Regions from separate parts of the Pantoea sp. E956-1 genome, predicted to be linked through region 3. Evidence: predicted binding sites of a transcription regulator. Region 3 holds the regulator's gene; each other region holds the start of a gene.
What was found. The regulator CRP, encoded in region 3, controls carbon source genes, mostly activating them, when cyclic AMP is high. The targets are predictions, from matches to a motif close to ATGTGANNNNNNTCACAT.
Positions count from the first base shown of each region.

Region 1: AC0T7J_RS01925 (sugar transporter) is a predicted target of CRP. The motif match lies at 5,280-5,297, and genes of this name have one in related genera.
Region 2: AC0T7J_RS19340 (nucleoside-specific channel-forming protein Tsx) is a predicted target of CRP. The motif match lies at 3,294-3,311, and genes of this name have one in related genera.
Region 4: AC0T7J_RS05850 (YfcZ/YiiS family protein) is a predicted target of CRP. The motif match lies at 6,793-6,810, and genes of this name have one in related genera.

Region 1 is NZ_CEUYZP010000001.1:387,617-395,580, forward strand. Features, by position in the region: gene bioD (dethiobiotin synthase) at 1-393, opposite strand, end outside; gene mlc (sugar metabolism global transcriptional regulator Mlc) at 507-1,724, opposite strand; gene AC0T7J_RS01905 (LysR family transcriptional regulator) at 1,855-2,748, opposite strand; gene AC0T7J_RS01910 (MFS transporter) at 2,844-4,097, shown strand; gene AC0T7J_RS01915 (hypothetical protein) at 4,265-4,525, shown strand; gene cybB (cytochrome b561) at 4,635-5,177, shown strand; gene AC0T7J_RS01925 (sugar transporter) at 5,352-6,536, shown strand; gene bhsA (multiple stress resistance protein BhsA) at 6,598-6,855, opposite strand; gene bhsA (multiple stress resistance protein BhsA) at 6,893-7,150, opposite strand; gene AC0T7J_RS01940 (TetR/AcrR family transcriptional regulator) at 7,458-7,964, shown strand, end outside.
Region 2 is NZ_CEUYZP010000009.1:106,039-114,002, reverse strand. Features, by position in the region: gene AC0T7J_RS19355 (M20 family metallo-hydrolase) at 1-618, opposite strand, end outside; gene AC0T7J_RS19350 (LysR family transcriptional regulator) at 733-1,629, shown strand; gene yjdN (VOC family metalloprotein YjdN) at 1,704-2,141, shown strand; gene AC0T7J_RS19340 (nucleoside-specific channel-forming protein Tsx) at 2,234-3,100, opposite strand; gene AC0T7J_RS19335 (sensor histidine kinase) at 3,380-4,735, opposite strand; gene AC0T7J_RS19330 (response regulator) at 4,732-5,391, opposite strand; gene AC0T7J_RS19325 (helix-turn-helix domain-containing protein) at 5,745-6,113, shown strand; gene AC0T7J_RS19320 (LysR family transcriptional regulator) at 6,284-7,180, shown strand; gene AC0T7J_RS19315 (MFS transporter) at 7,291-7,964, shown strand, end outside.
Region 3 is NZ_CEUYZP010000006.1:216,486-224,449, forward strand. Features, by position in the region: gene argD (bifunctional acetylornithine/succinyldiaminopimelate transaminase) at 1-218, shown strand, start outside; gene AC0T7J_RS16305 (YccS/YhfK family putative transporter) at 220-2,295, opposite strand; gene crp (cAMP-activated global transcriptional regulator CRP) at 2,353-2,985, opposite strand; gene AC0T7J_RS16315 (OsmC family protein) at 3,289-3,693, shown strand; gene AC0T7J_RS16320 (phosphoribulokinase) at 4,306-5,175, opposite strand; gene AC0T7J_RS16325 (YheU family protein) at 5,237-5,455, opposite strand; gene AC0T7J_RS16330 (hydrolase) at 5,460-6,476, opposite strand; gene AC0T7J_RS16335 (LysE family translocator) at 6,534-7,136, shown strand; gene AC0T7J_RS16340 (LacI family DNA-binding transcriptional regulator) at 7,138-7,964, opposite strand, start outside.
Region 4 is NZ_CEUYZP010000001.1:1,222,643-1,230,606, reverse strand. Features, by position in the region: gene ccmE (cytochrome c maturation protein CcmE) at 1-40, shown strand, start outside; gene AC0T7J_RS05880 (heme lyase CcmF/NrfE family subunit) at 37-1,995, shown strand; gene AC0T7J_RS05875 (DsbE family thiol:disulfide interchange protein) at 1,992-2,549, shown strand; gene AC0T7J_RS05870 (cytochrome c-type biogenesis protein) at 2,546-2,998, shown strand; gene ccmI (c-type cytochrome biogenesis protein CcmI) at 2,998-4,209, shown strand; gene mlaA (phospholipid-binding lipoprotein MlaA) at 4,360-5,124, shown strand; gene fadL (long-chain fatty acid transporter FadL) at 5,261-6,544, opposite strand; gene AC0T7J_RS05850 (YfcZ/YiiS family protein) at 6,903-7,199, shown strand; gene fadI (acetyl-CoA C-acyltransferase FadI) at 7,358-7,964, shown strand, end outside.

The DNA of each region.
Region 1 (7,964 bases), on a different contig from region 3:
AACGACCCAGCAGGAGAGCGGACGTCCGTCGTTCATCAGGCTGCGCCAGCCGCCAGTGCCCTCCACGACCACGCGATCGGCCTGCTGAGTCAGGCTGTTTAAGCCCTGCGTCAGCAAGGCATAATCAATGATCTGGCTCGGATGGGTGCAGATCTCCTCTTCCTGAAAGGCCAGCGGATTGATCGCCTGATAGGGTAAGTCGATGGATGAAGCGCTTTGCAGAACCTGTGCATCTTTGTTACGCAGGCCGTCAGCGGTTTTGACCGCACAGCGCGCGACGGGCTTGTACCCGACGGCACTGAGCCTGGCCTGGATAAAACTTTGTAACAGGGCCCGTGACACCACCGTTTTGCCCACTGCGGTGTCAGTGCCGGTAACAAATAGTCTGTTCACTCAACTTCTCCTCTCGAACCGTTGCGGTTAATCGGTGATTAACCTTGCTGCGAACCGGCATTTTAAGGAATAGAGGATGAGAACGGATTGCGTTAGCGCAAGATTAGGCCTGCTTAACCTTGCAACAGTTTCACTAACAGATGTCCGTTATAGAGCGCATCTTTGATCAACGCTGCGCCGCCTAACGTTCCCGGCTCGCTAAATTCGGTAGGTGCCAGCTGGATAGTCGCGCTGTAGGCCGGGAGTGATTGCTGCAAAATGGTGTTGCTCACGGCCGGAAACAGCACATCCGCGGCGGCATTCAGAGGGGAACCGATAAGAATATGTTGAGGATTGAAGATATTGACCATCATCGCCAGAATCCGGCCAACGTGATGACCCACGCTGGCGATAGTGTCGCGCGCCAGACGGTCGCCAGACTGCGCAGCCGCGCACAGCGACTCCAGCGTCAGCGGCTGATTATTGAGCAGGCTGTCGGGCTGGGCAGGCAGACGCTGCGCCGCCAGCGCCAGCAGACTGCCGGTGCTGGCCACCGTTTCCAGACAGCCATGATTACCGCAGTAGCATTGCTGACCATACGGGTCGATCTGAGTATGTCCGATCTCGACCAGCGCCCTGCCACTTTTATGCAGCAGCTGACCGCCACTGATCACCCCGGCGCCCACGGTTTCATCAATCACAATCTGAATCACATCCTGCGCCCCACGTGAGGCACCAAACAGCGACTCCGCCAGCGTCCAGGCTGAAATATCGTGCTGCACAAACACCGGTAAGCCGGTTCGCGCTGCCAGCGCATCCCCCAGCGGCATATCGCGTACCTGATAACCCGGTAGCCGGTGCACCACACCTGACGCGGCGTTGATCAGTCCTGGCAATGTAATGGCAATGGCTGTGAGACGTTCCAGCTTCTTCTGATGACGAATAAAGAAGGCATCAACCTGTTCAATCAGCGCGGTAAGCAACGGCTGCGCAGACTCATCAGGCAGCGGCAGACTCTCTTCCACCAGTCCCCGACTGCTGAGATCGCGCAGCGTGAACGTCATGGCACCACGATGCAGACGAATGGCCAGATAGTGCCAGGCGTCGGTATCCAGTATCAGGCCAATCGCCGGACGACCACGACTGCCGGGATCCTGAAACTCGGTCTCCTGCACTAAATGCGCGTCCAGCATTTCACGCACAATTTTGGTAATGCTGGCCGGGGCGAGCTGAGCACGGCGGGAAAGTTCGATACGCGAAATGGGACCATAGCGGTCAATTAAACGATATACGACACCTGCATTAGTCTGCTTGATCTGGTCAATGTGGCCAGGTTGACTGTCCGGATTCACAACCCTGCTCCCGGTTATTTTCGCGCTTCTAAATAAACATGCACCATGGTGAGCCAGATCCGGCGACAGCGTCAAATATTTGATTAGAAATGTGATTTATCGCACAGATTGATACGGTGTTGTCCGCGCTTCAGGGCCGGTTTTCACGCAGTAACGCCATCATGTTCTCCATCTGCGCATTTATTTCGCGTCCGGCTGACCAGACCAGCCACAGCTCTGAAACGGCATCCTCTTCCATTAATGGCAACCAGACCAGATCGGCCAGCCGCGCCCGACGAAAGGAGGCAGGCAGGATGGAGACGCCTAACCCGGTTGCCACCAGCCCCAGTATGGTCATCGCCTCACCCACTTCCTGCGTAATAAAGGGCTTGATGTGGTAGCGGTGCAGCAGCGCAAGAATATCGCTATAGAGCGCGGTTCCGCCCTGAGGATCAAAAAAGACAAAGGGTTCCGCCGCAAGGGCAGTGACAGAGATTTTTTCGGCGTCAGCCAGCGGATGCGCCTTATGCACCACGGCATAAAGCGGCTCACTCAGCAGCAGCTGATGACGCAGATCGGCGGGCAGCGGCGTGTTGCGCATTACGCCAAGATCGAGCCGTCCATCATGAAGCGGTGCCAGTTGCTGGCGGGTATTAATCTCCTGCATCTGAATATGTACCTGCGGCCAGCGCTGACGAAACCGAAATAACGCGTCAGAGACCACGGCAGTAAACGGGGCCGAGGAGGTAAAACCAATCCGCAGCTCCCCCTCTTCACCACGATGCAGCCGGGCGGCGCGATCGGCCGCCTGCTCAACCTGCAACAGAATCGCGCGGGCGTCACTCAGCATTTGCTGTCCGGCAGCGGTAAGCTGCACGCTGCGGTTAGTACGATTGAACAGCCTTGCGCCCGTTTCTGTTTCCAGTTGAATAATCTGCTGGCTGAGCGGTGGCTGAGAAATGTTCAGACGCTGGGCCGCTCGCCCGAAATGTAACTCTTCCGCCACCGCAACAAAGTAGCGCAGGTGACGCAGTTCGATATTCATATCTTAAACGTCTCATTTGAGATTATTAATATATTAGACATCATAATGCCGCTTTCCTAAGCTGACGACAGGTTTTCTGAATTTGAGGAAGATGTGTGAGTCACTCTACACAGGCAGTCCCAGTGGATGAGAATGCGGTCTCTGCACCGCCAGAGACCGTTACCGCTTCAGGTCATGTCCGCCGGGATTCGCCACAGTTTATGCGCGTGACGCTGGCGCTTTTCTCCGCCGGGCTGGCGACATTTGCCCTGCTCTACTGTGTGCAGCCGATTCTGCCGGTGCTGTCACAGCAGTTTGGTGTCTCTCCGGCAACCAGCAGCCTGTCGCTCTCCATCTCTACCGGCCTGATGGCGCTGGGCCTGCTGGTTACCGGGCCGCTCTCTGATGCCATCGGTCGTAAATCGGTGATGGTCACAGCCCTGATGCTGGCCGCCATCTGCACGCTGATCTCGGCCACCATGACCAGCTGGCACGGCATTCTGATAATGCGGGCGCTGATGGGATTGTCGCTGAGTGGCGTGGCGGCGGTCGGCATGACCTACCTCAGCGAAGAGATGGATGCACGGGTCATCGCCTTTTCAATGGGGTTGTATATCAGCGGTAACTCGATAGGCGGGATGAGCGGTCGTCTGCTGAGTGGTGTACTGACTGACCTCTTCTCATGGCGACTCGCTGTGGCGGTGATCGGCTGTTTTTCGCTGGCCTCGGCGCTGATGTTCTGGAAAATTCTGCCTGCGTCGCGCCATTTCCGGCCCATGACGCTGCGTCCGCGTAATCTGCTGATTAACTTCCGGCTGCACTGGCGTGATCCAGGCCTTCCGTGGCTGTTTGCCGAAGGATTCCTGCTGATGGGAGCCTTTGTCACCCTGTTTAACTATATTGGCTACCGTTTACTGGATGCGCCCTGGCATCTCAGCCAGGCCGTGGTCGGGCTGTTATCAGTGGTCTACCTCACCGGCTCCTGGAGTTCGCCTAAAGCGGGCGCGCTGACCAACCGCTGGGGTCGGGGACCGGTGATGCTGGGTGCAACAGCCATCATGCTGCTGGGTTTGCTGATTACCGCCTTCAACTCACTCTGGCTGATCCTGCCTGGGATGATGCTGTTCACAGCCGGTTTTTTTGCCGCCCATGCGGTTGCCAGCGGCTGGATTGGCCCCCGGGCGCGCCGGGCAAGAGGCCAGGCCTCTTCGCTCTATCTGTTCAGCTACTACGTGGGTTCCAGCGTCGCGGGTACGCTGGGCGGCCTGTTCTGGCATCATTTTGGCTGGGGCGGGATTACGCTGTTTATCAGCGTCCTGCTGATCCTGGCATTGCTGGTTGCCTGGCGCCTCCACAGTAAAAAACTCTGAGAACCGCCTCTTTTGCCAGGCCAGACGTCTCCGTCGGGCCTGGCAGCTCATTACACTTCATGCCCTATTCAGATCCACGGCAAACAAAACGCCGGATTCCCGCTATAATTCTTTTTATTGTAATAATTTATTTGCTTTGCCTTTTAGCATGGCAACAAGGAACGCCTGTGGCTACCTACTATTACGTCAATAAACAATCAGGATATAACAATAATCATGTGGTTCATGCCGCGGGCTGCCCCCATCTTGCTGACATCGATAACCGGATGTTTCTGGGCAGTTTTTACCATGTGAATGCCGCCATCCTGCAGGCAAAAAAATATTATGCTGGCGCGATTGGCTGTGAAAACTGTTGTCCGCTCAACAAAGCCGATCAGCAGGCCACTCAGCTCAGCGTGGCCCTGAAACACACGCCGTCTTCGCGTTAATCTGATTGGGCAGGTAAGGTAAAAAAATTTCCCGCTGCGCTAATTTATTAAGAATTAACGCTGTTTTCCGTTATGTTAATCCTCCTGATTCTCTATAACGGAATGCACTATGCGGGATAAGTTTGCGCGCGTTCAGATAGCCCTTCACTGGCTCACCTTTTTACTGGTGGTGACGGCCTACGCCACCATTGAACTGCGAGGCTTTGCACAGCGCGGATCCTGGCAGGGTTATGCCATGATCATTACCCATTTCAGCGCTGGCGCGACCATTCTGGTACTGATGCTTGCCCGCCTGTTTTTACGCACCCGGCATCGCACACCGCCCATTACTCCCGCTGCGCCGCGCTGGCAAACCGGGCTGGCACATCTGACTCATACCCTGCTCTATGCCCTGTTTATCATTCTGCCGATCCTCGGCCTGACATCGCGTTATCTTAAAGGTCGTGAATGGTGGCTGTTTGGCATCAGCATGCCGGTCGCGCCTGAACCTGACTTTGATAGAGCGGATATGCTGATTGGCTGGCATGAAACCCTGGCACCGCTGGGTTACTGGCTGATCGGACTGCATGCTGCTGCCGCGCTGTTCCATCACTATTTGCTTAAAGACAATACTCTGCTGCGAATGATGCCCGCCCGTCGTCGCGGTCAATAACCTCTGGCTATCGCCCTGCGATGGGGCGATAAAAAAATTTCAGCATTAAAAGGCGTTTATAAGGTTTCTCTTCCCGCTTTATTCACTACAATGGTCAGTAATTTGTGACGCAGGTCACTTTCGCTGGATGTTTCTGCCACATCCGATTCGCTGTACTGACTGACTTGACTCCTCATGCAACCAACTACTGTTTCACGTAAAACTGCCTGGCTACGCGTGGTATTGCTGGCCATCGCCGCCTTTGTGTTTAATACCACCGAATTTGTGCCGGTTGGCCTGTTATCCGACATCGCTGCTGACTTTTCAATGCAGACGGCTGACGTCGGGATCATGCTGACCATCTATGCCTGGGTGGTCGCACTGCTCTCACTGCCGCTGATGCTGCTGACCCGCAATATTGAGCGACGACTGCTGCTGGGCGTGCTGTTCCTGATCTTTATCGTCAGCCACGTACTTTCTACCGTCGCCTGGGATTTCCGGTCGCTGATGGTGTCACGTGTGGGCATCGCACTGTCTCACGCGGTGTTCTGGTCGATCACCGCCTCGCTGGCGATTCGCGTCGCTCCGGCCGGTAAGAAAACGCAGGCGCTGAGTATGCTGGCAACCGGTACCGCGCTGGCGATGGTGCTGGGCGTGCCGATTGGCCGTGTGGTGGGGCAGTATCTTGGCTGGCGTACGACTTTCGGCGCGATTGGCCTGTCCGCGCTGGTGCTGATGATTATGCTGGTGCGCATCCTGCCGCGTCTGCCGAGTGAACACACCGGCTCGCTGAGCAGTGTGCCGATGCTGTTTCGCCGTCCGGCGCTGGTCAGCATGTATCTGCTGGTGACGCTGGTGGTTACCGCGCATTACACCGCTTACAGCTATATCGAACCCTTTATGCAGACCGTGGCCCATTCCAGTGGCAACTTCACTACCCTGCTACTGCTGCTGTTTGGTTCCGCGGGCATTGTGGGCAGCGTACTGTTCAGCACACTGGGTAATAAGTTTCCCTCCGGACTGCTGATTGCGGCCATCGCCCTGATCACCCTGTGCATGGGCCTGCTGATTTTTGCTGCCGTTCGCCCTGCGGCTATTTCAACGCTATGCGTTGTCTGGGGAATGGCGATGATGATGATCGGACTGGGTATGCAGGTGCGGGTGCTGTCGCTGGCACCGGATGCCACGGATGTGGCGATGTCGCTGATGTCCGGTATCTACAATATTGGTATCGGCGCGGGTGCGCTGCTGGGTAATCAGGTTAGTCTGCATCTGAACATGGCGGAAGTCGGTAATGTCGGCGGAATGATTGGTCTGGTGGCGTTACTGTGGTGTGTTTATATCTTCCGTCGTTATCCACAGTTACGCAGTAACGGATAATAAAAAAGGCTTCAGATAAGCGGGTTATCTGAAGCCTGTTTAGGGTTATTTACCGCTCACTTTATCTATAAAGAACGGCTGTGCCATGCAGGTTGTTGCTGCCAGAGGTCGAAGTAATGCGGAAAGACTTTGCTCCTGCATCGCTGGCCTTTTCTGACAGTTGCTGCTCCAGCGAAAGCAGATTAGAACTGCCCGTTGCGCTGATGACACCGATTTTTTGCTGATCCAGCGGTGTGCTGCTGACCTGCTGGGCCGCTACGCTGGCAAATGACAGACCGCTCAGCACAGCCGCCACGACCATCATATTGATACTTTTCATAACGAACCCCTCTCACTTATTCAGCTGAAAATCAAAATTACTGATAAATCACAGCCGTGCCGTGCAGTTTGTTCTGACCGCTGGTTGAGGTGATACGGAACGATTTTGCACCCGCTTCATCCGCTTTGGCACTCAGCTGCGCTTCAACGGAAGTCAGATTGGTGCCACCCAGTACAGAAATGGTGCCAACTGGCTGCTGATTAGCAGGTTCGCTGGTTACGAGGTCCGCGGCAGATGCGCCAAACGTCAGAGTTGTCAGTGCCAGTGCTGCCAGAGTGGTTTTGATGTTTTTCATAATAATCTCTCTATTCGGTATTGAAATTCGGTTGGTCTGAATGGGTTGTCACTATTTAATTAATGACCGTTAAACAAATGATAGACCCCGATACGGTTTGTCGTCAATATTTATTTAATGAGCGTTATTTTATTCGCGAAGTGCCGTGATTATGGGCTTCAGCCTCTTTTCTGACTTAACCTCAGGGGCTCTAACAAAGCCCTGGCGCACAAAATGGCAACCCCAGCAGGCGACATCCGCGCCAGGCCTTGCACATTTTTATAATGATCGGTAATTTAATAAGGTGTTTTACTGTCAGTGAGGGCTTATGAGTCAGGTTCAGGATTGCGATGTAAAAAAATGCCGCGGCCGACCAAAAGTGTTTGACCGCGAAGCTGCGCTCGATAAAGCACTGACCCTGTTCTGGACACACGGTTACGAGGGAACGTCTCTGGCCGATCTGGTGGCCGCCACCGGCGCAAAAGCGCCGACCCTCTACGCCGAGTTTGTCAATAAAGAGGGGTTATTTCGTGCAGCGATGGAGCGCTATGTAGAGAAGTTCAGTGCATGGCGTGACGCGGCATTGGGCGATGACCAGTTACCGGTTGATCGGGCTATTGAAGCCTATTTCCGCGCCACCGCGGCCTGTTTTACCGAACGCGACTCTCCCGGCGGCTGTTTCTTTATCTGCACCTCTACCGCCCTGTCGGCGGCGTCAGCAGAGATTGCTACCATGCTGCAACAGCAGCATCAGTCGCAGGAGCATGTGTTAAAAGATTTTCTGCTGGCGCGTCAGCAGCGTGGTGAAATGAGTGCGTCAGTCAATATTCCCGCG
Region 2 (7,964 bases), on a different contig from region 3:
CGCGGTGAAGCGATCAACGTCATCGACCACGCCCGCCGCAACCATCGCTTTTGCGCCGCGCACCCCCTCTTCGGCGGGCTGGAAGATCAGTTTAATCGTACCGCTGAGCTGATCTTTCATCGCCATCAGCACTGAGGCGAGACCCAGCCCGATAGTGGTGTGGCCGTCATGCCCGCAGGCGTGCATCATGCCTGCGTTGCAGGAGGCAAACCCTTCTCGCTGCGGCAGATGATCGTCAGCCTGGCTCTCGTTGAGATCCAGGGCATCCATATCGACGCGGAAGCCCATCACCGGGCCAGGGCGGCCGGTCTCAAGCGTTGCCACGATGCCGCAGAATCCGCCGGAGAAGTGGCTGATCCACTGCGGCAGCGCGCCCTGTTGCAGCGCACGCGACTCCTGCTGCTTCAGCACCGCCTCGTCGGGCAAGCCCATCCGCGCGTCGGCGTCGATGACCTCACGGCCCAGCTTTAGTTGATAACCGAGCTTATGCAGCTCTTCAGCAACTAAGGTGGCGGTGCGGAACTCCAGCCAGCCCGATTCGGCATAGTGATGGAAGTCACGACGCCACTGTTGCAGCTGTAGCAGCCGGGCGCTGACGTGTTCTGAAAGGGGTTTCATCGGCTCTCTCCTCGTTGTTGATTTTTTATGCACTGCTCCGAATCTACACAATGGTATTGACCGGCATAAGATGCGAATATCTTGTGACTGATAAACAACGGTTATCGCAAAATTATGTCTGCCAATCTCAAGCTCCATCAGCTGCGCGCCTTCGTTGACGTGGCGCGACAGGGCAGTATCCGGGCGGCAAGCCGTCTTTCCGGGCTGTCACAACCGGCGTTAACCAAAGCGATTCAGGAACTGGAGCGCGAACTGGGGGCAAAGCTGTTTGTCCGCCGTCAGCAGGGCGTAGTGTTAACCGATATCGGTGATAACTTTTTTCGGCATGCCAGCCTGGTGCTGGCAGAGCTGCGGGTCGCCGAAGAGGATATTCAGCAGCGGCTGGGACTGGGTGGCGGTCAGGTGAATATCGGCGTCGGTGGCAGCGTGGCGCGCACCATTATGCCGCAGGTGATTAATCAGTTTCATCGCGAATACCCGCTGGTGAAGGTGCGCATCGTCGAAGGCCAGCTGGTGTCGATGGTGCATGAACTGCGCCAGGGCGCGCTCGATTTCACCATTAATACCTACGATCAGAGCCATCTCGATCAGGAGCTGATGTATGAGCGGATGATGGAGCGCGAGTACAAGGTGGTGGTGCGCAAAGGCCATCCGCTGGAAAAGGCGCGTTCTCTGGCGGAATTACAGCAGGCGGACTGGACGATGCCAACGCCCAAAGGCAGTTACTACCGTTTGTTGCACGATCTCTTTGGCGAGCGTGGCATGGCACCCAAAATCGTGGTGACCTGTGAAACCTTTATGGCCTGCACCAGCCTGGTGGCGCAAAGCGATTTCATCAGTATTCTCTCGGTCGACGTCATTGACGACCCGATTCTGGGTCGGTCGCTGGTGGCGCTGACGCTCGACGAACCTCTGCCGAAAGCGATCTTCTATCTGATTCAGCGCAAAGACACGACGCTGACCCCAATGAGCAGTTATATGGCACAACTCTTTCGCCGTTATTGCCAGTAAAATCAGTGAGTAAAGTCGATCGTCTACACTGTTAAGGTACTGAAAAAATCCACCCGACAAATATAGAGGTTACGATGCAAGTCAGTCCTTATCTGTTTCTCTATGGCCGTTGCGAAGAGGCTATCGACTTTTACCTGCAGGCGACCGGGGGAGAGTTGCTCTCTAAAATGAAATTCGGTGATATGCCGGATCAGGGTGAGCAGGTCGGCGATCAGTCTGCCGCGCCGCAGCCGCCAGAAAAGATCATGCATGCCCAGCTGCGTATTGGTGACGGCGAGCTGATGCTGAGCGATGGCAACACCGATCAGCCGCCAGCGTCTGAGCATGCCGGTTACGCGGTCAGTCTCTCAACTACCGATGTCGAAAAGGGTAAAGCCTGGTTTGAGAAACTGTCGGCAGGCGGCAAGGTGACAACGGAGTGGCAGGAGACGTTCTGGTCGAACGGATTCGCGATGTTCATTGATAAGTTCAACATTCCGTGGCGCATCAATGTCGAGAAGCCGCAGGAATAATCGGGCCAGCCGGCGTCGCAATTTGCGGCGCCGTATTCATGGTTATTACCCGGATTAATGTGCGGCGGCGCTATTCAGGCCGCCGCACGTAATCAGAAGTTATAACCCGCCACCAGGTAGTAACCCCAGCCAGTCGATTTCACTTCAAACGGCCCATTGCCGAAATTCTGTTCCTGTCCATCCGCCCACTGTCCGCCGTTGTGGAAGTAACGCGCCACCGCAGAGAAGTGCCAGTGATCGTAACCCAGTGACAGAATATGGCTGGAGGCGATGGAGTTGCTGGTGCGTGCTGAACCGCCTTTATCACGGAGATCGGAACCCCAGTCGAAGTTGGTGAAGCCGACATAGCCCAGATTACCGCCCCACAGCGTGGTGATTGGCACGAAGTATTTCACCTTGAAGCGATAGCCATCCCAGCTGTTTTCATTCGCTGCACCGTAGTTTTCCCACTGATATTTGGCGTAGACATTCAGCGACAGGCCGACATCGCTGTGCGTATCGATATCGGTGCCCAGACCCATATACCAGGTGTTCTGGCGGCTATCGCTGTTGCGGCCCATGTCGTAGATGTAGTTGTTAGCAAAATACCACTCTTTGAACGGACCAAAGGCCAGGCTGGTGCCGGTCAGTTTGTCGATAGAGAAGCGCGGCTCAATCTCCATAAACATCGGTGAACCGTGATCAAAAATGCCGTTGGCGTTGCTGTTGCCTGCGCCGAAGAAGTTGGTCAGGTCGAGGTAGCCATAAAAATCGAACCAGTCCTTCTTCGCAAACGCTTCATATTCCAGATAAACGTCGTTGTTAAACTGTGGTCCGAAACGGGTGTGGTAGCTGCCTACCACGTTAACGCTCTGATGCCACCAGTCGGAGACATACTGCGGATCGCTTTCAGCGGCCTGCGCAGCACCACTCAATGAACATGCCAGCACGGCACCTGCTATCAACGTTTTAAATTTCATTATTATCAGCCACATGCTTTTGACCGCCGCACAGCAGACGCAGTCAGAGAGAAATCGGTCCCTTGATGGGAATGAGGGTTTCACAGCAACTAACAGCCAGTTCTTCAGCCCGCGTAGCGTGCCTGTAACAGATCGATAGAAAATAGATTTTGCTCACGTTTGTCAAAAAGTGTTGCATTACAATTCAGCTAAAATGTGATGCACTTCACAATAATGACCAGGATCGAACGGAACCAGGCAACCGTTTACGTTGTCTGGTTCGTGATCAAACGGGCGGGATCAGGGAAGGGTGACGCGAACCTGTAAACCACAAATGGCACCCTGTGGCGTCAGGCAATTGGAAAGGGCGACGTGAATCTGATGCTTCTGTGCGACGTTGCGCACAATGGATAATCCCAGCCCGCTGCCCTGAGCTTTAACGTCAGGCGAACGGGTAAAACGGTCAAACGCGCGTTCGATAAAGGATTCCGGCATGCCTGGCCCGTTATCGACAATATCGACCACTGTTTTACCTGCGACCCGATGCAGCAGCACATCGACCAGGCTGCCCTCCGGCGTGTGCAACATGGCGTTACCAATCAGGTTGTCGAACAGGCTGCGCAGCTCGGAACGGCTGGCCTGCAGACGATACTGCGTGGAGCCATTGAAGCCGATATCGATGCCGCGTTTATCTGCCACCACCATCAACTGCTCAATGCTCTCTTTCAGCAGATCGTCCAGTTCGATATGCTCGACGCTGGCGACCACGCTCTGGTCATCCTGACGCGAGACATTGAGTAACTGCGTGACCAGATGACGGGTGCGGGTGACGCCCGCTTCCAGCTGGCTGAACTGCCGGCTCGCTTCGCCTGGCTGGATATGCTGACGCAGGTTTTCCAGCTGCAAAGTCACCGCCGTTACTGGCGTGCGCAGCTCATGCGCCGCATCTTCCAGGAACTGACGCTGCGACGACCAGGCCTCACGCAACTTACTCAGCAGCGAGTTGTAGGCGGCCACCAGCGGCAGGATCTCATCCGGCAAGCCTTCGGGTGAGACATTGTGCGGATGATGCGTCTCCTGCGCGGCAATCTGACGCGAAGCGACCTGCAGATCCCGGGTGATCTTGCGCACCACCAGCCAGATCACCAGCAGTGACAGCGGCATCATCAGGATCAACGGAATGATCGCTGACAGCGCCCGCTTGACCATCAATGCCTTCATGTAGCTGAGGTTGTGCATCACCTGGATGGTTTTGATCTCACTGCCAGGTAAGCCGGGTCGGGTATAGATGCGCCATTCGCAGTCGTCGCACTGACCCACATGCACGTCGCGATAGCCCCGTTGATTTTGCAGCGGAGCCTGCAGCTCCGGCCATGAGCTGGCCCGTAACTGACCCTGTTCGTCCCATAGCTGCACCACAAAGGCGCTCTTCGCCTTATCAGGCGCAATAAGCATCGGCATCAGGGCGGGCATCTGTTTATTAGTGGACCAGGCATCAGCGATTTTTGCCAGCTGATCGTCCTTCATGGTGCCGACCATATCGCCGTAGCAGCTGAAGAAATACCACGTGACGCCGCCTATCATCAGCAGATGAATAATCAGCAGCGTAGAGAGTAATTTGTTGCGTAATGAACGCATAAAGGTGAAGGGTTTCATATTGCCGGTACCCGCCAGCCCAGCCCGCGCACGTTGCGAATCACGTCGTTATCCAGTTTGCGGCGCATCCCATGGATCAGGACATCCACCGCATTGCTGCTGACTTCATCACCCCAGCCATAGATGCGGTTTTCCAGCTGCTCACGCGACAGAATAGCGCCTGGCCGTTCCAGCAGGGCGTAGAGCAGGGCATATTCGCGCGCCGTAAGCTGCTCGCGCTGGCCTTTGTAGAGCACTTCACGGGTCATCATATCCAGCTGGACATCGCCGCTGCCCAGCACCGAGTCTGCCGCCCCGTGGCTGCGTCGGGTAATGGCGCGCATCCGGGCCATGACTTCCTGTAAATCGAATGGTTTAAGCAGGTAGTCGTCAGCGCCGCTGTCGAGTCCCTGAATCCGCTGCGCCACCGTGTCGCGTGCGGTAAGAATCAGCACCGGCGTGGCGTCGCCGCGCCCGCGCGCCCGACGCAGTACCTGCAGGCCATCATCGCGCGGTAAGCCGAGATCGAGCAGCACGCAGCTGTAGCCGCCTTCGCTCCAGGCATTCTGGGCATAGATGCCATCACGCACCCAGTCCACCGACCAGCCCGCGCCCTCCAGTGCCTGCTGCAGGTTCGCGCCGATCATTTCATCATCTTCAACCAGTAACACGCGCATGGCTGATCTCCTTCATAAAGATAGGGGAGAGTTTACTCACCAATTGTTAGGCCAGAATTATCCGCCGTCATACTTCGCGCTATAGCGGCATTGGCTGTATCTACAGTGCTCCATCAGAACTCTATCCGCATTTTCCAGGCGCGCCTCCATCACTACTGACGCAGCACTTTTTATCTCCCACCTTTTTTTCAGCAGCAATCTCTTCACGAGCTTTCACACTCAAGCCCCGCTGGCCGCGCGATTCCGCCTCCGTTTCCGCCGTTGCTAATTCTGCGCTAATTTTCTGCTAATTAAGGGATAAATTTTAGCGGGTAGAGTGGCTCCACTGCACATCAGCATCAACAGGAGGAACCATGAATCAGCGCGAGTTTATTCGGAGTTTGCTGGACTGGATTGAGAACAACTTAGGACACGATCTGCATCTGGATGAGGTGGCGCGCCGCTCGGGCTATTCGCGCTGGCATCTGCAACGGCTGTTTCGCCAGCATACCGGCTTTTCACTGGCAGAATATATCCGTCAGCGCCGTTTAACCGAGTCTGCGCTCACGTTGCTGAGCAGCAACGAAGCGATACTCCAGGTGGCGATGAACTATGGCTTTGATACCCAGCAGGCCTATACCCGCACGTTTAAAAACTACTTTATGGTGACGCCTGGCCAGTTGCGCCGTCAGCGTCGCGTCGAGCCGGATCGGCTGCTATTCCCTCTGGCGATGGCCAGCTGATGCCTGATAAGACCTTCCCGTCACAGCCTGCGGACGGGAAGGTCGGCCCGCTCTTTGCGCCTCTCTCCTCCTGCTCTTCGCCTCGCCTTTTTTTGCCCTTCAGCCTCAGTGACCTCGTCCGGACGTGTTAGTTTGTTGCCAGCATCCCTTTACTGTCGGAGTCGGTAAACATGGAAAACGGCGCGAATTTAACCGCCATGCTGGTATTTGCACGGGTTGTGGAATTACAGAGTTTCAGTGAGGCGGCACGCGCACTCGGCTTGTCCAAATCCCATGTCAGCCGGGAGATCGCCCGTCTGGAGCTGCGGCTCGGTATCCGGCTGCTGCAACGCACCACCCGGCGGCTGGCGCTGACCGAGCTGGGCCAGGCGTACTATCCCTACTGTGTGCGGATGCTGGCCGAAGTGCAGCGCGCCGAAGCCTTTGTGCAGCAGTTGCATCAGCAGCCCGCTGGTCATATCAGGCTGCAGGCGCCGGTCACGTTTGGCTGCCAGTGTGTGGTTCCCGTCCTGAATCGTTTTCTGCGTCGCCATCTGCATATCAATGTCGATCTTGATCTTACCGATCGCAATCACGATCGGCTCGATGACCAGGCGGATCTGGCGATTGTGATCCGATCCCGATCGCCACAGCAGGGCAATTTTCGGGTACTGAGCGATATCGAGTGGGGGCTCTATGCCGCGCCTGCCTACCTGGCGCAGCGACCCGCCATCACCCATCCTGAGATGCTGCCACGCCATGACCTGCTGCTGTTTCATGGTCCGGCGCACACCGCCGCACTGCCGTTCCGCCGCGATAAACAACGGCTGGCACTGGATGTACGCAGTCGTTTCCGCGCCAATAACAGCATGGCGCTGCTCAATGCGGCACTGGCAGGGAGCGGCATCGCCTATCTGCCCTCCTACATGGCCCAGGAGGCGATGGCGCGCGGGGATATTCAGCAACTGCTGCCGGAGTGGCAGATGGATCGTCTGCAAAGCTATCTGCTGCTGCACGACACGCCTGAACCGGCGTCGCCCGTGACGCTGCTGTGCGATACCCTGGTTGCGGCGCTGAATACAGGCTGATTGTTGCCTGTTGACAACAATCAGCGCCACAGAGTAACTATCCCGCCGCGACTGTTGTTACTCCGCTACGCCGGTTAGCCTGTATCCCTGATCACTCACCGGATATCATCATGCAACAGTCACCCGAAACGGCAGAGTTTCAGCACTGGCGACGTAACTTAGGGGTCTGCGTCGTCGGCTCTTTTACCACTATCGTGGCAATGACGCTGCTGCTGCCGTTCCTGCCGCTCTATGTGCAGCAACTCGGCGTTGAGCAGCCTGCCGCTATCGCCCGCTGGTCCGGCCTTGCCTATGGCGCGACCTTTTTCAGCGCCGCACTGACTGCGCCGTTGTGGGGCAGGCTGGCTGACCGCTATGGTCGTAAGCTGATGCTGATTCGGGCCAGTCTCGGGATGGCGATTGCGATGTCGCTGATTGGCATGGCGACCGCGCCGTGGCAACTGGTGGCGCTGCGCCTGCTGGCGGGGCTGCTGGGCGGTTACGCATCGGGATCGACCATTCTGGTGGCGGCGCAAACGCCGAAAGCGCAGACCGGCTGGGCGCTGGGCGTATTGTCCTCCGGCATTATGGCGGGCAACGTGGTCGGGCCGTTGCTGGGGGGGGTACTACCGCCGCTGATCGGGATTCGTCAGACTTTCTGGCTGACCGGTGCCGTGATTTTTCTCGCCTTCCTCGCCACCACCTTTTTACTCAAAGAGCAGCCACGTGCTAACGCTACATCGCGCGCCAGCCTGCAACCACATCCTGAACCCGGGCCGGTTAATCACAGCCTGATACGGCTGAT
Region 3 (7,964 bases):
TTCGCGGCAAGGGGCTGCTGATTGGCGCGGCGCTGAAACCGCAGCATGCCGGTAAAGCACGCGACATCCTGAATGCCGCGGCCGCAGAAGGCGTGATGGTGCTGGTTGCCGGAACCGACGTGATGCGTTTTGCCCCGTCACTGATCATTGAGCCTGCCGATATCGAAGAGGGCATGAGCCGCTTCGCCACGGCCGTCGGCAACGTGCTCAACGGCTAGCTTAGTTTTTACGTAAGCGTCTGATCAGCCAGCGGCCATGTTGCGGCCGCTGGTTCCACGCCAGCGATGAAATGGTGTACATCACGCTCAGATGATCGAGAATGCGCCGTACATGCTGCTCCACCACCGTTATCGGTCCCTCACTGATATTTTCCAGGTCATCCAGCAGGTTCACCTGTGAGCTTTCCCCATCATATTCCAGCCGCTGCTGACACCGCTGCAGCGCGATTTCACAGGATTGCAGGTAACGCTCAGCCAGCGACGCAGTGAGCATGGTGTGCTCACGCGCCAGAATCGTCATGGCGTTGATATGCTCGACGATAAACTGACTGTGCGTGACCCAGAGCCGCATATCACTCAGATAGCGGGAGTTGAACGCGGGTTCCTGCATCGCCTGATTCAGTGAGTTAAACAGCGCATTGTGTGCCTGATTGACCTTCACCCGCTGATAAGCCAGTTTCTCTGGTGACTGTTCGTCACCCAGCAACAGCCGTAGCGCATCCTGATAGGTTTCCAGTGCGTCATGGGCGTTCTGCCGTAGTAAGCCGCTCTGCCACTGCGGCCACAGCCACAGCATCCCGCCAAAAGCGATCAGACAACCCATCAGCGTATCCATGAGTCGCGGCAGCAGAAACTGCGCGCCATTCAGCGACAGCAATTGCAGCGAGTAAACCGCCGTGACCGTAAAGCCAATCATCGACCAGCCATAGAACTGGCGGGTAAAGCGATAGCTGATAAAGGTAATCGCCAGCATGATCAGCAGCACCAGCGACTCCGGCACCGCCATGCGCAGCGTGGCGGCCGCGATCACCAGACCGGCAAAAGTGCCCAGTGCCCGGTGCTGAATGCGGACACGGGTAGCGCTGTAGCCGTTCTGGCTGACGAACATGATGGTCATCAGGATCCAGTAGGGTTTGGGGATGTTGAAGAACAGCGCCAGCGCGCTGCCCAGCATCAGCATCACCGCAAAGCGGCCGGCAGTGCGCAGGGCCGATGAGCGGAACGAGAGATAACTGCGCAGCGCCGGTAACAGCGGCAGACGGCGCTGGCGGTCAGCCATCAGATCGCGCTGATAAAGGGGTTTCTGGGTGCGCAGAACCCGCGCGATGCGGTTGAAGTGGTAAAGGCAGAAGTTACCCACCGGATTGTCGGGATGCTGATGGGCGATTTTCTCCAGCGCGCCGAGCTGTTTATCCATCGCAAAGCGATCGGGTAGCTGGTGATAGAGAATGTCATCCGCCAGCACCCGCAACCGGGCCGAGATGGTTTTGGCATTCCATCGGATCACCGCTTCAGCGTGGCTCTGTTCGACCAGTTTCTGCACCTCTTCCGGCCGATGCAGGCTGACCGAGATATGTTCCTGCAGATCCAGCGCCACCTGAAAGGCGCGCGTCAGCCGTTTATGGCTGTGATCGCGGCTTGCCGACAGCATGTGCATCTGCTGATAACAGGTGTTGATCAGATCGACCACTTTCTGCTGGCGTGCCAGCAGCGGCGGCAGCGCCTTTTCCGGATCGGTCAGCTGCGTCAGCAGGGTATATTTGGCGTCGCAGTAGTTAGCCAGCTCGCGGTAGATCAGGCTCAGGCTTTCGCGCATTGGCTGCTCTTTCCACAGCCAGAACCAGAACCAGTTAAACAGCCCGTACCACAGCGTGCCGCCGATATAGAGCAGCGGGGGGACATAGATTGGCATGCGGCCAATCAGGCTCAGGGTAAAGATGGCGGCGATCAGGGTGCCGGGCAGCAGACGACCATGCAGCGGGCTAATTTCACCAGTGACGCCGAGCAGCAAGGGCATGGCGAACAGGATCAGCGGCAGAGGGATAGCATGCAGAGTAAGCCACTGCATCAGAAAGCTGCCGAGGGCAAACAGGCTGCCGCCAACAATCAGGCGTTTGAAGAAGCGTTTATGCGGGGTATCCAGACCGGCGATGTTGCAGCAGGCGGGCACTAATGAGAACAGCAAACCTTTTTGCAGGTCGCCAGCCAGCCAGCCCAGTGCCACGGGCAGACAGAGCACCAGCGTTTGCCGCAAGGCGTAGTTAACTTCAGGATGGTAAATAATTCGACGCCACATCGGCCCAACACAAACAATAACGGCGTGATGTTGCCATCACGCCGTGGGTGACAGGAATTAGCGGGTGCCGTAAACGACGATGGTTTTGCCGTGTGCGGAGATCAGGTTCTGATCTTCCAGCATCTTCAAAATACGGCCCACGGTTTCACGTGAACAACCAACAATCTGGCCAATTTCCTGACGAGTGATTTTAATTTGCATGCCGTCGGGATGCGTCATGGCATCTGGCTGCTTCGCCAGGTTAAGCAGAGTCTGTGCAATACGTCCGGTTACGTCGAGGAAAGCGAGGTTACCCACTTTTTCAGACGTCACCTGCAGGCGACGCGCCATCTGCGATGAGAGTCGCATCAGGATATCGGGATTAACCTGGATCAGCTGACGGAATTTCTTGTAAGAAATTTCCGCCACTTCGCACGCGCTTTTCGCACGTACCCAGGCGCTGCGCTCCTGGCCTTCTTCAAACAGGCCAAGCTCACCAATAAAATCGCCCTGATTCAGGTAAGAAAGAATCATCTCTTTGCCTTCTTCATCTTTAATCAGAACCGCAACGGAACCTTTCACGATGTAGTAAAGCGTTTCTGCTTTTTCACCTTGGTGAATCAGCGTACTTTTGGATGGATACTTGTGAATATGGCAATGGGACAGGAACCATTCGAGTGTAGGGTCTGTTTGCGGTTTGCCGAGAACCATTCGCTATTATCCTCTGTTGTAATCGTGCCCAAAATACAGGGGGCAGTTTTCCCTGTCAGGCGGTGAAAGCTTCAAGCGTTTCCATTTCAGGAAATTATTCGGGCCGCATCAGGCGCAGTGCGCATCATTCTTCCCGGCTTCGCCATCGGGTGACGAAAAATATTTTCAGCACTGTTTGTAGCACAGCTTTTGCCGACTGTCTTCTGTTGTCTCGCTTCAGCTACAGGCGGATTTCTCTGGATTGCTGTTTACCAGGCGAAAGCGTACTCTGGCGACAAAACAGCGTATTCCGGAGCAAAAATCATGCAGGCAAGAGTGAAATGGGTAGAAGGGCTGACATTCCTCGGAGAATCCTCATCCGGCCATCAGATACTGATGGATGGAAATTCGGGTGATAAAGCGCCCAGCCCAATGGAGATGGTGCTGATGGCGGCGGGCGGATGCAGCGCGATTGACGTGGTATCAATTCTGCAAAAAGGCCGCAACGATGTAGCTGATTGTGAAGTAAAACTGACTTCAGAACGTCGTGAAGAGGCGCCGCGAATCTTTACGCACATCAACCTGCATTTTATCGTGAGTGGCAAAGCGCTCCAGGATAAAGCGGTCTCACGCGCCGTGGATCTTTCTGCTGAAAAATATTGCTCTGTGGCCATCATGCTGGGTAAAGGCGTCAACATTACGCATAGCTATGAAGTGATTGAGCTGTAGTAGCCGCAAGGGATCTTTTAGTGATTGAGCTGTAATAGCCGCAGGGATCTTTTAAGGTCGCGGGCAAAATCTGTCGTGCTCTGCTGTCAGACTGTGCCTGCATCGGGAATCCGCTTTGATACTGTGCCTGCGCAGGGAACCGGGTCAGATCGGAAAGACGCAAAAGCCGCCATCCATGGCATGCCCGGCCCGCGCGATTACGCACCTCATCCCTGAGGTGCGCCCGTAACCGGGCCAACGCGTTGCGTTGTTCAAAAACGCTCCCGGCGTTTTTATCCGGGCGGCGGGACGCTTTCCTCTTCTGACCCGGTTCCCGGCGTGTTGAACTTATCTATTGCTGCCAGATTCTTTCTGCCCAGGCGTTGTCTGTAGCGACCTTCCTGAAACCGGATGCGGTTGCCGGACGGGAAGTGAAGGGAGCATATACCTGTAGCAAAGCATCGCGGGCCAGGGATGGCCCGCGCTGAGCCTGCCAGGGATGGCGGTTTTGCGTCTTTGCGAAAGGTGTATGCTACCTGAAGCCTGCTCAGCGGTAAGTCTTTAGCCGCAGGAAAACCAGTTTTACCATCTTTGTGAAAGACATCTGCTCTCAGAGCGGTTTTTGCTGACCTCTTACTCTATTCGCTTACCTTCCATCAGCCGCTTCACCAGCGGACCCATGATCAACTCCATCGCCAGACCCATTTTGCCGCCAGGCACCACCAGCGTATTGATGTGCGAGATAAACGAGCCCTGCAGCATCGCCAGCAGGTAGGGGAGGTCGATATCTTCCAGCGCCTGGAAGTGGATCACTACAAAGCTCTCATCCAGTGACGGAATAGCGCGGGCAGCGAACGGGTTTGAGGTATCGACCGTCGGGACGCGCTGAAAGTTGAGGTGAGTGCGTGAAAACTGTGGTGTGATGAAGTTGATGTAATCTTCCATCGAGCGCACCACCGAATCCATGACTGCTTCACGTGAATGGCCGCGCTCGCCGGTATCGCGCACCAGCTTCTGAATCCACTCCAGGTTCACAATTGGCACCACGCCAACCAGCAGATCAACCTGTTCTGCTACGTTGTGCTGCGCCGTTACCACGCCGCCGTGCAGCCCTTCGTAGAAGAGAATATCGGTGTTCTGCGGCAGCGGTTGCCACGGCGTAAAGGTGCCAGGCACCTGATTCCACGGCACCGCTTCATCGTAGGTGTGCAGATATTTACGCGACTGGCCCTGTCCGCTCTGGCCATACTCTTTAAAGCTCTGCTCCAGCAGGCCAAAGTCATTGGCTTCCGGGCCGAAGTAGCTGACATGACGTCCTAAATCGCGCGCCTTACGAATCGCCATATCCATTTCAGGACGGGTAAAGCGGTGAAAACTGTCACCTTCCAGCTCCGCCGCATGAAGATCGAGCTGCTGAAAGATCTTGCGAAACGCCACGCTGGTGGTGGTGGTCCCTGCGCCGCTGGAACCAGTCACCGCGATAATGGGATGACGTGCAGACATAGAAAAGCTCCCTGTGAGGTCGGGCAATAGGCATTGTTAACACGAAATGCCGTTGGGTGCATCAGCCACGAAATTCTTTGCGCGGCATGATATTGACCGATTCGTGCAGTTCCGACCACACCAGTACCACTTCACCCGTTTCCAGCTGACGTCGCACATCGGCCACCTTGTCGATCAGGCTGCGTTCCTGCTCGCCATAGTCCGTGCCTTCACGCAGTACAAAGGTTTCAATCAGATTTTCAAGGGTCTCAGGTGAGACCTGTTGCCAGGGAATAATCACGAGATCAGTTATCCAGAAAAGGGGCGATCCACTGGGGGATGCGCTGTTCCAGCCACATTTCAGGCTGGCGTAATGTCCCACCAACAAAACCTACATGGCCGCCGTGTGGTGTCAGTTGATAGGTAATAGTGGCAGATAATTGGCTGCTGTGCGGGATCACCTCATCACTCATAAAAGGATCATCTTTGGCGTGAATGATCAGCAGCGGTTTCTCTGCGTGCTTCAGCCAGGGCATGGCGCTGGCACGATGATAGTAATCGGCCGCATCCAGAAAACCGTGGGCGCGGGCGGTAATGGCATCATCAAAATCGCGTAGTCGCCGCAGCGCTTTCAGCTGCGCCAGATTGACCGGCAGCGTATCCGGCCAGGCGTGCAGTTTGCGGCGGGCATTTTTCTTGAGCTGCGCCAGCAAATAGTATTGATAGACGCGTGAGAAGCCGCTTTCCAGTTTTAGGCTACAGGGCTCCAGCAGCAGCGGAGCGGAGACAATGACACCCGCGTCTACCTCAGCGGCTGCGCCCTGCTGGCCCAGCAGGCAGCCCAGCATGTTACCGCCCAGCGAGAAACCGACCGCGGCGGTGGGTACGCGGCCCCAGCGGGTGCGCAGCCAGTGCAGAAAAAAGCGGGCATCTTCGGTTTCGCCGGAGTGATAGATACGGTTGAGCCGATTCGGTTCGCCGCTGCAGCCGCGAAAATGCATCACCACCGCCAGCCAGCCGCGCGCACGGCAGATCGCCATCAGGCCATGAATATAGGGGCTGTGAAAACTGCCCTCCAGCCCATGAAACAGCACCACGCGCGGTTTATGCTGCGCGAACTGCGGATCTTCACTCCAGGCGAGATCGACGAAGTCGCCATCCGGCAGGTCGAGACGCTGCCAGTGGGGATCGCCCGTAATACGACGACGTAGCAGGCGCGGCAGCAGGGTCTGCAGGTGCGCGTTACGCAGACTCTCAGGTGGCGTGAAGTGCTCGTTTTCTGGTCCGGTAAATTTCATGTGGTAAAAGCTTGTCTGTTCCATATCACACTGTTAGCTTCGATAAGTTTTTTCTTGCAGGGTAAGGAGTACCCGATTGCCATGGAACTGAGTCTTTTCTTATCAATGTTGGGATTTCTTTGGGTCGCGGCCATTACGCCCGGGCCTAATAATATGTTACTCACCGCCTCGGGCGCTAATTTTGGCTTTATGCGCACCATTCCGCTGATGATTGGCATTATGATCGGGATGCAGGTGATGCTGCTGATGGTGGCCTTTGGCGTCGGCGGGCTGATCCTGCTCTATCCTTCGCTGCACCTGGTGCTGAAAATCGCCGGTAGCCTCTATCTGCTCTGGCTGGCGTGGAAGATTGCGACGTCCAGTTATGAAAAGCTGGAAACCGATCAGGCACCGGATGCGCCGATGCCCTTCTGGCAGGGCGGCTTGTTGCAGTTGATCAATCCCAAAGCCTGGCTGATGGCGCTGGGCGCGGTCGCCAGCTTCAGCCTGGCCGGTGACGCGTATCGGCATTCCGTGATGGCGATAAGCATCGGCATGTTTCTGGTTAATCTGGTATCGGGAGTTATCTGGATGGGATTTGGTGCGATGATCGGCCGCATTCTGCGCAGCCGTCGCGCCTGGAAAATCTTTAACCTCGCCATGGGGCTGCTGACCGCTGCCTGCGTGCTGTTAATCTGGCACTGAGTCAGCTGGATGCGCGTTCAACGCGCGTCCAGGGCAGCACCTCGCGGATCACAGGCGCATTCGGGTTACGGATCTTCTGTAGCAGCAATTGCACGCTGCGCGCGCCCAGCTGGTTCATCGGCTGCTCAATGGTCGTCAGCGGCGGATTCAGGCTGCGGGTAAACGACACGCCATCAAATCCGACCACCGCCAGATCTTCCGGCACGCGCAGACCCGCTTCCAGCGCCGCATGCACCACGCCCACCGCCAGCACATCTGAAACCGCAAATACCGCATCCGGCGGTTCCGGCAGCGCCATCAACGCTCTCAGCCCCTGACTGCCTGCCTCACAGGAGATTTCGTACGTGTAGGAGACGCCGGACCACGCATACCCCAGCTCCTCAATCGCCTGCCGGTAGCCCTTTTCACGATGATGTGAGTAAAGGTAACGCATGTCGCCATTGATCAGCCCGATGCGTTTACGCCCTTTACCGGCAAGGTAGTGGACGGTGTCGCGCGCGGCTTCAAGGTGATCAATGCTGACCGAGGAGGCGGGGATATCCGGATCAAATTCGCAGCACTGCACCCACGGCGCACCGGCGATGAGCGCCTGTAAATCCTGTAAACCAGAGGCCGCATCCATAGTAATTACGCCATCCACCACTTTTCCGGTCAGCAGGGACAGATAGGCGGCTTCACGCTGGAGCTGCGAGGCGGAGTTACAGAGCAGGATGTGATAGCCGTGCAGTTCCGCTTCGGCCTCGATGCCCTGAACCACGTGTGAACAGAAGGGATTGGTGATATCCGAGATCAGCACCAGCAGCATGTTGCTTTGTGACGTACGCAGCT
Region 4 (7,964 bases), on a different contig from region 3:
CCCGCAGTCGCTGTATCAGGCGGGAAATAAATCATCATGATGCCCGAGATTGGTACTTTTCTGCTCTGCCTGGCGCTGGGGCTCTCCCTGCTGCTGAGCAGCTATCCGCTGTGGGGCGCAGTGTGCCAGGATGCCCGCCTGATGGCGATGGCACGTCCGCTGGCTTGCGGTCTGTTTATCTGCATCGCGGCGGCGTTTGCGCTGCTGGTCTGGGCCTTTATCAGCAACGATTTTACCGTTGCCTATGTCGTCACAAACTCCAACAGTCTGCTGCCGGTTTACTATCGTATCGCCGCCACCTGGGGCGCGCATGAAGGATCGCTGCTGCTGTGGGTGTTGCTGCTCAGCACCTGGACATTAGCGGTGGCAATATTCAGTCGCGGTATGCCGCAGGATGCGCTGGCACGCGTGCTGGCGGTCATGGGGATGATCAATCTCGGCTTCCTGCTGTTTATCCTGCTGACCTCGAATCCATTTGGCCGCACGCTGCCGGACTTTCCGATAGACGGACACGACCTGAATCCGATGCTGCAGGATATCGGCCTGATCTTCCATCCGCCGCTGCTCTATATGGGCTATGTCGGCTTTTCGGTGGCGTTTGCCTTTGCTATCGCCTCGCTGATGGCCGGACGGCTGGATACGGCCTGGGCGCGCTGGTCGCGTCCCTGGACCACGGCGGCCTGGGTCTTTCTGACGATTGGTATCGTCCTTGGCTCGGCCTGGGCCTATTACGAGCTGGGCTGGGGCGGCTGGTGGTTCTGGGACCCGGTTGAAAATGCGTCGTTTATGCCGTGGCTGGCAGGCACCGCTCTGATGCACTCGCTGGCGGTCACGGAAAAGCGAGGTACTTTTAAGGCCTGGACCGTGCTGCTGGCGATTACCGCGTTTTCGCTGAGCCTGCTGGGGACGTTCCTGGTGCGATCCGGGGTGCTGGTGTCGGTGCATTCCTTCGCCTCCGATCCGGCACGCGGGATGTTTATCCTCGCGTTTCTGGTGATTGTTATCGGCAGTTCGCTCCTGCTCTACGCGATTAAAGGCGGGCAGGTACGTGGCCGGGTGCAGAATGAAACCTGGTCGCGCGAATCGTTTTTGCTGGGTAATAACGTGCTGCTGATTGCCGCGATGCTGGTGGTTCTGCTCGGCACGCTGTTGCCGCTGGTGCACAAGCAACTGGGCCTGGGCAGCATTTCGGTCGGTGAGCCGTTCTTCAACACCATGTTCAGCTGGCTGATGGCGCCGTTTGCGCTGCTGATGGGGATCGGACCGCTGGTGCGCTGGCGTCGCGATGAGCCGCAGAAGCTGGCAAAACGGCTGGCGCTGGCGCTGATCGTGACCCTGGCCTGTTCTGTCATCATTCCCTGGTGGCTTCAGGATCGCATTGAGGCGATGACCGTGGTTGGCCTGCTGATGTCACTCTGGATTATTGTGCTGACGCTGCTGGAACTGCATGAACGCGCCACTCACCGCCATCCGTTCTTTGCCGGTTTACGTCACCTGTCGCGCAGTCACTGGGGCATGGTACTGGGCCATCTTGGTGTCGGTGTGACGGTGATTGGTATTGCATTCAGCACCCAGTACAGCGTGGAACGCGATGTGCGGATGAAGGCGGGTGATAGCATCGATATTCATCACTATCACTTTGTCTTCCGCGGCGTGCAGAATCTGCAGGGGCCTAACTACAGCGGCGGCATGGGCATCATCGATGTCACGCGCAACGGCAAACACGAAGCGACGCTGCAGGCAGAGAAACGCTTTTATACGGCCGCCCGCACCATGATGACCGAAGCGGCGATTGATGGGGGGTTCAGCCGCGATCTCTATGCGGCGCTGGGCGAAGAGCTGGAGGATGGCGGCTGGGCCGTGCGCATCTACTACAAACCCTTCGTTCGCTGGATCTGGTTCGGTGGCGCGCTGATGGCGCTGGGTGGGCTGTTCTGCCTGTTTGATCCCCGTTACCGTTCGCGCAAAAAAGCGGGAATTGAGGAGCGGACATGAACAAGAAAATCCTGTTTATTCCCCTGATGCTGTTTCTGTTGCTGGCGGCGGCGCTGCTGTGGCAGCTGACACGTAATGCCGATGGCGACGATCCGACCCGTCTCGAATCCGCTCTGATCGGCAAGCCGGTGCCGCTGTTCCGGCTGGAAGCACTCGATCAGCCAGGCAAAACCTACGACCAGCGCGTGCTGACAGATGGCAAACCGATATTGCTGAACGTCTGGGCGACCTGGTGTCCGACCTGTCGCGCCGAGCATCAGTATCTGAATACGCTGGCGGAGCAGGGCATTCGCGTCGTCGGGCTGAACTACAAAGACGATCGTCATAAGGCGGTTAACTGGCTGAATACGCTGGGCAATCCCTACGCGCTGAGCCTCTATGATGGCAACGGCATGCTGGGACTGGATCTCGGCGTCTATGGCGCGCCGGAAACCTTTCTGATCGACGGTAAAGGGATCATCCGTTATCGCCACGCGGGCGACCTCAATGCGCGCGTCTGGGATCAGGAAGTGAAACCCTTGTGGATGAAATACAGTGCGGAGGCGGGATCATGAGAACGCTGTTACTGCTCTGCGGCCTGCTGTTCAGCATCAACCTGTGGGCAAGCATCGACACGCTGCAATTTGACTCGGTGGTCCAGGAAGAACAATACCGCGACCTGACCGCTTCACTGCGCTGTCCGAAGTGCCAGAACAACAGCATCGCCGACTCTAACGCCATGATTGCCGCCGATATGCGGCTGAAAGTCTATCAGCTGATGAAGCAGGGCCAGAGTCGCCAGCAGATCATCGACTATATGGTGGCGCGTTACGGCAACTTCGTCAGCTATTCGCCACCGGTCACACCCTCAACCCTGGTTTTGTGGGCTGGTCCGGCGCTGTTTGCGCTGCTGGGTGGCGCGGTGATTATCCTGCGCAGCCGTCAGCGAAAAACCCGCAGTGAGCTGGATGAAGATGAGCAACAGCGTCTTAATGCGCTACTGAAGTCAGACAGGAAGCCGTAATGAGTGCATTTTGGATCACCCTTTTTCTGTTACTGCTGGCGGCCTGTACGCTGTTTATGGCGGCGGGCTGGCGGCAACGTCAGGCCAGCACAGGCGATCGCGATCGCCTTAATCAGCGCTTCTACCATCAGCGGATAGATGAGCTGGCACAGGATGAAGATCAGGGCGTCGTCGCTGAGCGTCCGCTGATGGAGCGGGAGTTACAGCAGACACTGCTGGCGGATATTCCACCGGCACAGACGATGACGTCACACAGCAGCAGTCGCTGGATTTTGCTGCCAGGGCTGATCGTGCTGATTGGGGTATCGCTGGGGACTTACCTGAAAACCGGTGGACTGGCACAGCTCACGGGCTGGAAGCAGGTGCAGCAGGCGTATCCTGAGCTGCGTGCCCGACTGATGGACCCTGGCGCTAAACCGCTGAGCATGGAGGAGCTGGCGCGTTTACAGCTCGGATTGCGTACCGCGTTGCAAACGGAACCGGATAATCTGGCCGACTGGACGATGCTGGGACGGCTCGGCATGGTGCTGAATAATGCCGATACGGCCAGCCAGGCATATGAGCATGCGCTACAGCTTGCGCCCAACGATCTGGCGCTAAAACAGGATTATGCCGAAGTCCTGACGCGATCTCCTGATCCGCAGGATAACCGTCAGGCGTCACTGCTGCTGCAGGCATTGCTAAAAGCGGATCCGCAAAACCTGCGTACGCTGAGCCTGCTGGCATTTAATGCTTACGGACAGCAGCAATATGATCAGGCTATCGACGCATGGCAGACCCTGCTGGGTCTGTTGCCGGCCGGTGATTCGCGACACGCGATGATCGCCCGCAGCATCGAAAAGGCCAGAAGTGCCGCCGGGCAACAGAGTCGTCAACTGGCGCTGACCGTGACGCTGGCACCGAAGGCAGAAAAAATGTTACCGCAGGACGGAGTGTTGTATATTTCGGTTTCTGACGGTGCTTCACCGGTGCCGGTGGCTGTTAAGCGGCTGCCGCTCAGCCACTTCCCGCTGTCGCTGACGCTGGATGACAGCAACGCCATGATGCCGGATCGCCTGCTTTCGGCGCAGCATCAGGTTGAGGTCCGGGTGCGAATCTCCCGCGACGGCAGTGCCAATCCCCGGCCGGGTGACTGGCTGGGTCTGAGCGCAGTGACGCCCTGGGATGGGCATCAGCCGATCGCGGTAGAGATTAATCAGCAGCTTCCCTGAACGCATCAACTGACCGCGTTCAGGATGATGCGTGCCATTGCCTGCTGCCTCTGGCACAAAGTCAGCTATGCTCATCGGGTAAGTCGATACGATACCGGGCTGTGACCTGAACGATGGGTAGACCTTTTTCATCCGCACAGGGAGATTGGAATGAATTATCGCCTGACCAGCCTGGCTGTCGCCAGCGTCCTTCTGGTAGGTTGTGCCAGTTCAAAGCCGGCGAATAGCGATCCTGCTCAGCGCAGCGATCCGTTCGAAGGCTTTAACCGCACGATGTTTAACTTTAACTACAACGTGCTGGATCCGTATGTATTGCGTCCGGTCGCTGTGGCCTGGCGTGATTATGTGCCGGTGCCGGCACGTACCGGCCTGAGCAATTTCCTCGGCAACCTGGAAGAACCTGCCAGCATGGTCAACGCCATCCTGATCGGTAACGGACGTGATGCAGGTATTCACTTCACCCGTTTCTTCCTGAACAGCGTGCTGGGACTGGGCGGCTTCATTGACGTTGCCGGTAAGGCGAACCCGGAACTGGCGCGTGAAGAGCCGCACCGTTTCGGTACCACGCTGGGTCACTATGGCGTCGGCTACGGGCCTTACGTTGAATTGCCTGCATACGGCAGCTTCACGGTGCGTCAGGATGGCGGCGACTACGTTGATACGCTTTATCCGATCCTTGGCTGGCTGACCTGGCCAATGTCGATTGGTAAATGGACGCTTGAAGGAATTGAGACCCGCGCGCAGCTGCTGGACTCTGATGCAATCCTGAAACAGCAGAGCGATCCGTACGCCTTTATCCGTAACGCTTACTTCCAGCGTCACGACTTCCTGGCGCGCGGCGGCAAGCTCAAGCCGGAAGATAATCCTAACGCAGCCGCGATTCAGGATGACCTGAAGGATATTGACGCCGAGTAATCGCCCGCGCTGCGCCGCCAGGGATGGCGGTTTATGCCTCTTTGGGCAGGGCGTATGCTCCCTGAGCCATTAAGCAATCCACGGCCACAAAAAAGGGCGACTCACCAGAGTCGCCCTTTTTGTTCGTACCAGCCAGTCAGAACTTATAGTTAAAGTTCGCGCCGTAGAGCCAGGCCTTGCCTTCAGAGGTAAAGGTATAAGGACCTTCTTTCACCGTGACTTTCTGTCCGTGCATATAAGAGATGCCTAAATCCACCGAGGCATCATCGTTAAAGGCGTAAGAAGTACCGGCACTCAGCCATAAACGATCCTGGTCCGGGATTGAGATAGAGCGCTTATCGGCCGGAACCGGGCTGTCATCAAATGCAATACCGGTACGGAACGTCCAGTTCTTGTCGTAGGAATAGGTTGTGCCCAGTGCAATACGGTAGGCGTCGTGGAAGCTTTCATCTTTATAGAACAGCGTCTGGCCGTTAGAGCCAGTGGCTTTCAGCTCCTGGAACTGGCTCCAGCTGGTGTACGCCATGCTGTAGTGAACTGCCCACTGCGGTGCCACTTTATGCCAGCCTGACACTTCCCACATCTCTGGCAGATTCAGCGTTAACGCGCCCGGAACGGTGGTGCCGTTGGTGCCAAAAGGTACGCCTGACACTTCCGGATTATTCACCGCATTCAGCCGGGATGAGAGATTACTTTTGTAATCGCCATCGAAATCAATTTTAACTTCTGAACGATAGGTAAAGCCGAAGCGGTTATTTTCATCCACTTCATACAGGATGCCGGCATTCCAGCCGTAGCCCCACTCATCGCCTTTCAGATGGGCAACCTGGGTATCAGCCGGAACCCCCAGCCTTGCGCCTGACTCACCGGCATAACGCTCAATTTTGGCTTTAGCGTAAACCGCATCAAAACCGATGCCTGCACTAAAATGTTCATTAAACCGATAAGCGGTGCTGAGATTTAAATTGCCGGTCATCAGGTCAGTTTTACCGCCGTAACCGCCAGCGGTGTAGCCATTATTAAATTCTGTTGCTAAGCCGTAGTTTGACGTTGCAGATGCGCCAATCCACCACTGATCGTTGATGGGCTGGACGTAATGAATATTAGGTACCCACTGATTAGGGGCAATATTATTGGCATCCAGGCTGCGGCCGCTGGGACTGCGACCACTGATATCCACATCCGGCGCAATATAAACCGCCCCGATTGAAAATTCCGGGCGATCCATTAACGCCATTGTCGCCGGGTTACGGCTGGCAGACGCCGCGGTATCACCCATTGCTCCTTCGCCTGAATATGCGCGACCTAAACCAATCGAAGAGAATTCATTTAACTGAAACCCAGCAGCGTAAACGTGGGAAGAAACAAGCGCCACTGCAGCCGCCACGGCTGACTTTGCAAACAGGTTTTTATGGTTCATGACCACAACCTCATGTGAATTATTATTTAACGCTATAACGTCGCGTAACAAAGGACGGCGGATTGTAGGGACTGATGTAAAGCGCACATATCAGACCAGTGCGGAGAGTATAGGTCCGACCTGTGTGCATGTTGCAATATTGTTTTTAAAATATTTCAGGTTTGATCGCTTAAAATTCGATCTGCATAACAAAAAGCCCCTGATCCTGGACAGCATACCCATTCCAGTTTGTTCTGGATCAATTTTTATTGTGATATTCGTCACTTAGCAACAGGTGCGTGGCGCATCTTTCAGCGAGCAGGTAAAATTTCGTCCATAAAATTGCTCAACCTATGCCATTGCTGGTCTGGAGAAAGAAATGACTGATGCCATTAAAAAATGCAGTGCGACCGAAACCGCAGCCTGTTGTTGTGTTGATGTCGGCACGGTAATGGATAACACCGATTGCACCGCCAGCTGGTCAGAATGGTTTGCTCAGCGTGCCGATGCGGAAGCGAAATTAGCGCAACTCACCGAACGTGCCCGCGAAGTTGAATCGGAACCCTGTCTGATTGAATCGCGCTTCAGCGAAGTGGATCAGGGAGTGCAGCTGGATATCGATTTCACCTTCAGCTGCCAGGCTGAAACCATGATTTTTCAGCTCGGTTTGCGTTAAGTATCATTACGCCGCGTCACTGCGGCGTTTTTCATTTTCGTGTTTCCCTTCGCACTTTTTCCCTTCCGATATTGGCGGCTCACCCGCTTGTGGTTAACACTGATCAGGTCAGACCTCTTCAGGCAATGATGCCACAGTCCCAGCCACAGGTGAGAACAATGAGCAAAGCGCAGCCGCTGCTGACGCGTGATGGTGAACGCATCGCAATAACCCACGGATTACGCACCCCTTTCTTACGCCAGGCGACCGGCTTCCATGGCATTCCCGCCATTGAGCTGGGACGCATGGTGGTCAACGAATTAATGGCGCGCAGTGAACTGCCGGCTGAGGTGATCGAGCAACTGGTCTTTGGGCAGGTGGTGCAGATGCCGGAAGCGCCGAATATTGCGCGTGAAATTGTTTTAAGCAGCGGGTTGAGTGTGGATACCGACGCCTACAGCGTCAGCCGTGCCTGCGCCACCAGCTTTCAGGCGGTAGCGAATGTGGCAGAAAGCCTGCTGGCGGGCACCATCTCTGCCGGTATCGCCGGAGGTGCAGACTCCTCGTCGGTGTTGCCGATTGGGGTCAGTAAAACGCTGGCCCGCGCGCTGGTGGATCTCAACAAAGCCCGCAGCGTCGGTCAAAAACTGCAAATCCTGCGGCGTCTGCGCCCGCGTGATCTGCTGCCGGTCCCGCCCGCCGTGGCGGAGTATTCGACCGGCCTGCGCATGGGCGACACCGCAGAGCAGATGGCTAAGAGTCACGGCATCACTCGCGAAGCACAGG